Linked DNA regions of Metabacillus sp. KUDC1714. The protein of the gene in region 2 binds, or shares a complex with, the protein of the main gene of each other region. Links are inferred from orthologs where the notes say so. Each region holds a gene or a part of one and is shown on either strand. Other genes may lie near its edges.

The links.
Region 1: HUW50_RS18890 (region 2) and HUW50_RS18015 share a complex: the UniProt entries of both Bacillus subtilis proteins name them as parts of the ktrCD complex. The link is inferred for Metabacillus sp. KUDC1714 from one-to-one orthologs.

What each region holds. Positions count from the first base shown.
Region 1 is NZ_CP055263.1:3,924,214-3,927,472, reverse strand. Bases 236-3,152 are described here. They hold HUW50_RS18015 (TrkH family potassium uptake protein), read right to left. Parts: upstream 2,412-3,152; coding sequence 1,059-2,411; downstream 236-1,058. Other genes in these bases: htpX (protease HtpX), read right to left, coding at 2,665-3,152; HUW50_RS18020 (penicillin-binding transpeptidase domain-containing protein), read right to left, coding at 236-937. In the rest of the region: more of HUW50_RS18020, read right to left, coding at 1-235; more of htpX, read right to left, coding at 3,153-3,259. UniProt on the Bacillus subtilis protein: Integral membrane subunit of the KtrCD potassium uptake transporter. The 2 major potassium transporter complexes KtrAB and KtrCD confer resistance to both suddenly imposed and prolonged osmotic stress.
Region 2 is NZ_CP055263.1:4,115,291-4,118,554, forward strand. Bases 190-3,111 are described here. They hold HUW50_RS18890 (potassium channel family protein), read left to right. Parts: upstream 190-1,280; coding sequence 1,281-1,943; downstream 1,944-3,111. Other genes in these bases: rnjA (ribonuclease J1), read right to left, coding at 2,092-3,111. Outside these bases: more of rnjA, read right to left, coding at 3,112-3,264. UniProt on the Bacillus subtilis protein: Catalytic subunit of the KtrCD potassium uptake transporter. The 2 major potassium transporter complexes KtrAB and KtrCD confer resistance to both suddenly imposed and prolonged osmotic stress.

The DNA.
Region 1 (3,259 bases), 190 kb from region 2 along the record:
TTTTATAACCTGTTTCACCCTTGAGGCGATCCTCATATACTTGCTCCAGACCTGCTTTTCCGACACTAGCGGTACTGCTATAACCTTTACCTTTTAACTCTTCAAGCTGTTCAGCTGTAATGCTTCCAATGTATCCAGTTAAATGTGCAGCTGCTTCACCAAGTGGATAAACCCTTGAAGCGACATTTTTATTTTGCACTGATGGTAAAGCAATTAATTGGTTCAAAAGTATTTCATTAGTAGCGTCGATCTTTTTAATAGGAACAAATAATTCCGGCTTGACCCATGATTGATTTAATTTTTCTTCAATCTCTGATACATCTAATTCTAATAATTTAGCAATGTTTGCAAGGGCTTCAGCTTTGTTTTCAGGTAACTTTCCTGGAACAATGCCGATTTCATTTGCTACTCCGTTAACTGCAAGTCCTTTATCATTCTGATCGAAAATTTGCCCCCTTGCAGCTGGTGAACTCGAGACTCTTACTTCTTCTCCTTCTTCAAGTTGGGGGAAAATCATCGATGGTGACCAAGTAATAAACCAGTTTTCACCGTCTTCCACTTTTTCTTTCTTTAATTTAACATCTTGCTCAAAAGAAACTTCTCCTGCTAGTGTTTCCATCTGAAGAGAGAATGGATACTCAACCTCTTCAAGATCACCTTGTTTTTCTTCCTCTTTTGGCTGCTTAAAAGTTACTTTTAGATTAGATGCTGAAACACCATCATAAATATCTTTGTAGCGACTGGTGAATTCTTCCTTTGTTATCGTTCCCTTCGTGCTCGTTGTCAGCATGTCATACATCTCAGAAAACTTTTGATCATTCCATAGTTCTATGTATTTAGAAAAACGGTCACCTGCTGTCGGAGTTTCTGAACAAGCACTTAGTGCCATCATCGAAAATAATAAAAATAATAAACCAATCCAATGTTTTTTCATCATCCACCCTCCACTTTACATATTGTACCAAGAAAGTATATCATAGTGATTTTAAATTAACAGAGATTCTGCCTAATTGTCTTCATAAAAAAAGGATTGACGAGTACGTCAACCTTCATAAGTTTTATCCAATAATAACTCTTTCCTTTGGAAAATGGTAATTATCTTTTCTTTCTTTTGTGCCTAATAAATATAAAAATGATAAAATCCCAATTCTACCAATGAACATTAATATCATAATCACTACTTTTCCTACTGTACTTAAATCAGGTGTAATTCCCATAGAAAGTCCAGTTGTTCCAAACGCTGAACATACCTCAAATAAAATTTCAGTCAATGAAAATGGTTCTGTGATTGTTAATATGACAACAGCGAAAAAACATATTAACATCGCCATCATTGTCACCACAACTGACTTCATTAAATCTTCTTCGTGTAACTCACGTTTAAAGATCTTAATTGATTTATTTCCTCTTGCAAAATGAAAAAGAAATAAAAGGTTTAAAGCAAAAGTTGTTGTCCGTATCCCACCACCTACTGAGCTTGGCGAGGCTCCAATAAACATTAATGCACAAATCACGAGTAAAGTTGGTTCAGTATACATACTAACATCCATTGTAGCTAACCCAGCACTTCTAGTAGCTGTAGATTGAAACAACGAATAAAACAATGTTTCGTGCCATACCATCCCTTTATAAAAATAAGAATATTCTAAGCATGCAATAGCAATTGTTCCACCTATAACTAATGAGAAAAAAGTGATTGATGTAATCTTAGTGAATAAGGAAAATCGATATTTTTTATTTTTGTTAAATAAGAAGTCCTTTACCTCGATTAATACTGGAAACCCGATTGCTCCAAGTATAATCAAAATGATAACTATAAATTGGATAAAATAATCGTCTGCAAATGGGATCATAGATTGTCCGGTAATATCGAAACCACCGTTCGTCGTCGCACTAACCGATGTGAAAATCCCATGTAAAAAAGCTTCCTGCCATGTTTCAAAATAGTTCAGGAAATAGACTCCTAAGATGATCCCGCCTGTTAATTCAATTAATAGAATTAAGCCGATTATTTGTCTTATCAAATTTACAATGCCACTCAGATTGGTTTGGTTTTGATCTGTCATGATCAATTGTCGTTCTTTTAGGCCGATCTTCTTCCCCATGATTAGCCAGACAAATGTACCAAGAGACATAACACCTATGCCTCCAAATTGTAGAACAAAAATCAATATAAAAATTCCAGGTACACTGAATGTATCAGATGTTGAAATAGCAGTAAGACCTGTCACGCTTACAGCACTAACAGCCGTAAACAAGCCATCAATAAACGACCATTCCACACCAGGCTTATGCGCTACAGGCAAACTTAATAAAATAACAGAAACTGTAACAGCTATAAAATAATAAGATACGATTAATTGTACGGGTGTTAATGATTGCAAACGTAGCTTCCATTTGTTCATTTTCATTCATTCCTATCATAAAAACTGCTTTAACGTCATAACGACACTATAAAATATGTATGCCCTCTATCATAAAGAAAAAACGAACAAAATTAAAGTGCTTTTCAATAATACTTTAATTTTAGAAAATTGCATAGATTATGGAAAGTTCTTTTCACAAATTGGATTACTCGAGTCTATTACTTTATTTTATTTCCTATAAAAAAATAAAAAAAGATGACTTATAAGTAACTACCACTTATAAATCACCCCTAAACGATTATTTTGCTTCAAGTCGACTGATTCGATCATCCAAATCCGGATGTGTCGAAAATAATGACAGTCCCTTTTTGCTATTAATTTTCAATGTTGATAGTGAAGCTTGGTCATCTCTTACACGCCCAGTATAGTGTTTTAATGAACGAAGAGCATGAATCATTTTGTCCTTACCAGCTAAGTCTGCTCCACCTCTATCTGCATGAAATTCACGATATCTTGAAAAGGCAAAAACAACAAGGCTTCCTAACACTGAAAATACCAACTGAAATATAATTACTGCAATAAAATGAACAATTGGCGCAATATCTTCTCTTACAAAACGAGTGACTAGCCAAGCTGCAATCCGAGCAAAAAAGACAACAAATGTATTGACGATCCCTTGTAATAAAGTCATTGTCACCATATCTCCATTAGCGATATGTGCCACCTCATGAGCAATAACACCCTCAATTGCAGCATCATCCATCTCATGTAATAATCCAGTTGAAACAGCTACAAGTGAACGACGTTTAGAAGGACCTGTAGCAAATGCATTTACTTCTGGTGACTGATAAATACCTACTTGAGGCATTTTGGTTAACCCTGCTGCTCTAGAC
Region 2 (3,264 bases):
AATAATAATCGAATAAATTGTAAAGAGCTAACCACAGCAGGGTCTGCACCAATAGTTGAAGCTGTTAACACCATCTCGACAAGACCACCTGGTGCTAAGGATAACATTGCTGTTGCTATATCTAAATCAGTTAATAACGTGAACAGATACCCTAAACCAAAACTTGCTCCTATTAAAATTATTGTTGTCACAAAATATAAGCCACAATACTTCCCACCTTGTTTCAAATCATTAAATGTAATCATCAAACCAAAGCCAATCCCTATTGTCAGTTGTGCAAAGACCATAAAAACATCATGGAATATAGGTAGTGAAACACCAATAATGTTCAAAATCGCAGTTGTAAGGAGTGGCCCGATAACAAAAGCGGCAGGTAGCTTAGTTCTAAATAACCAGCCTACAAAACCAGCTAAAAAGAATCATCCAAACGAAAAAATGCTTGCTTGATTTGTATTAGCATGAGTTAAATGAATGCCTGACTGAGGCTCAAACATATGAAGGATCGCAAAGGGAACGAAAAATACGACGGTTAGTAGTCTTACAGTTTGAAAGATGGTTACAAGTGATGAGTTCGCATTTAGTGATTCACTCGCCGCTACCATTTCTGTTAGTCCTCCTGGTATTGAAGCAAAGATACTTGTATTTTTATCAATATTCACAAATCTACTAATCAATAAACCATTTAATACGCTAATGATTATAAGTAAGACAGTTGTTAATAAGAAAGGTAATACATATGGTCCCACTGAAATAAAGGTTTGTTTTGTAAAAGATAGTCCAAACGAAATTCCTAAAATGATAAATGATCCATTTTTTAATAAGATTGGTTGAAGTAGACTAGTCTGACTAACGAATATTGATCTCCAAACAATAAGAAATGTCATTGGACCAAGAATCCAAGCAAGAGGAATATGACAAATACTAAATATAAGGCCACCACAAATACCTAATAGGTATGGAAACAGGATATTGTAAAGTTTTTGAAACATAGGATTCCCCCAGTAATGATCTGTCTTGTTATTTTACCATACTCCTTATCAATATCTTATTGATGTGTCTATATTAAAGTATGCAAAATATGTAGTCTGTAAAAAATTAGTTTTATTTTATTGTTTGTATATAGCAGGGCATCTGTATAAAGTAAAGAAATTATGGTACGATTTTGTTAGCTTGGATTCTGCATGAAATGATTCAAATAATAATAAAATAGTCAAACAAGAAAAGCAGTTGTCTTGTAATATAAAAGGCATTATGTTTTCTAGTTAGCGGAGGTAATACATATGAAAAAGGAATTTGCAGTTATTGGACTTGGTCGTTTTGGTGGCAGTATTTGTAGAGCTCTTAGTGAAGAGGGTTTAGAAGTTATGGCTATTGATATGGACGAAGATAAAGTAAATGAGTTTGCGAATGTTGCTTCACATGCTGTGGTAGGAGACACCACAGATGAAACTGTATTAAAAAGTCTTGGTATCCGCAATTTTGATCATGTAATTGTTGCAATTGGTGATAATATACAAGCAAGTATATTAACGACATTAATTCTTAAGGAATTAGGTGTTAAGGATATCACAGTAAAAGCTACGAATGATTACCATGAAAAAGTTTTATCTAAAATAGGTGCAGATCGGATTGTTCATCCTGAACGAGATATGGGGAAACGTATTGCTCACAAAATAATTTCAAACAATGTATTAGATTATTTAGAGCTTTCAGATGAGCATAGTATCGTTGAGATTGTTGCAAATGAGCGACTTCATGGAAATTCAATCATTGACCTAGATATTCGAGCAAAATATGGAATTAATATTGTCGCTATGAAAAGAAACAAAGATATTATCGTATCTCCGCAAGCAAATGAGATCATTAAGAAAAATGACATCCTGATTGTTATAGGCGCAGATACAGATATAAATCGTTTTGAAAAACGGTTATTAGGAGATTAAATGGCAGTCATTTGACTGTCTTTTTTCATAAAAATCCAACTGCCAAATTTATGAAAATACACAATGCGAAGAAGGACTATGCTAAATAAAACAGAGTGAGAAAGACATTTTCAGTCATTCTCACTCTGTTCATGTAATATTTGTGAAATTATACTTCCATAATAATCGGTAGGATCATTGGACGGCGTTTTGTTTTTTCATATAAGAAAGGTGCTAATGTGTCTGTAATTTCATTTTTAATCTCAGACCATTGGCTAGTACGTCGTTCCATGATTTTATTTAAATGCTTAGTAATAAGCGATTGAGCATCGTTAATAAGATCTCCAGATTCACGCATATATACGAAACCACGAGAGATGATATCAGGACCTGCAGCAATTTTAAAGTCTTTCATATTAATGCTAACAACTACAATTACAAGTCCTTCTTCAGATAGTATCCTACGGTCACGTAATACGATGTTACCAATGTCACCGATTCCACTACCATCAATATAAACAGAGCCAGATGGGATTTTACCAGCGACACCAACCTCATTGTCTCCAATAGCTAATACTTCACCGTTATCCATAATAAAACAGTTTTCAGCTTCTACACCACAATCTACTGCGGTTTTAGCGTGCGTTTTTTGCATGCGATATTCACCGTGGATCGGCATGAAATATTTAGGTTTCATTAAACGGAGCATAAGCTTTTGCTCTTCTTGGCTACCGTGTCCAGAGGTGTGGATATCGCTCAAAGGACCATGGATAACTTCTGCACCAGCACGGTAAAGCTGATTAATTGTTTTACTCACGCTAAGTGTATTACCTGGTATTGGTGATGAAGAGAAAACAACATTGTCTCCTGGGATAATTTGGATTTGTCTATGTGTGCCGTTAGCAATACGAGAAAGGGCAGCCATTGGCTCACCTTGACTTCCTGTACATAAAATCGCTACTCTGTGAGCAGGCATGCGATTAATTTCATGTGCATCAACAAACGTATCTTTTGGACAGTTGATATATCCTAAATCTTGTCCAATCTGAATAGCAGCTTCCATACTTCTTCCAAATACAGCAATTTTACGACCATGAGTAACAGCTGACTCTACTACCTGTTGAAGGCGGTGAATATTGGAAGCAAATGTAGCGAAAATAATTCGACCATCAACTTTTCGGAAAATTTCATTGATGCTTTCACCGACTCGTCTTTCTGACATAGTAAAATTAGGGACTTCACTATTTGTGCTATCAGATAATAGACAAAGTACACCGTCACGACCAATTTCTGCCATTTTCGTTAAGTTTGCAGGTTCACCGACCGGTGTAAAATCAAATTT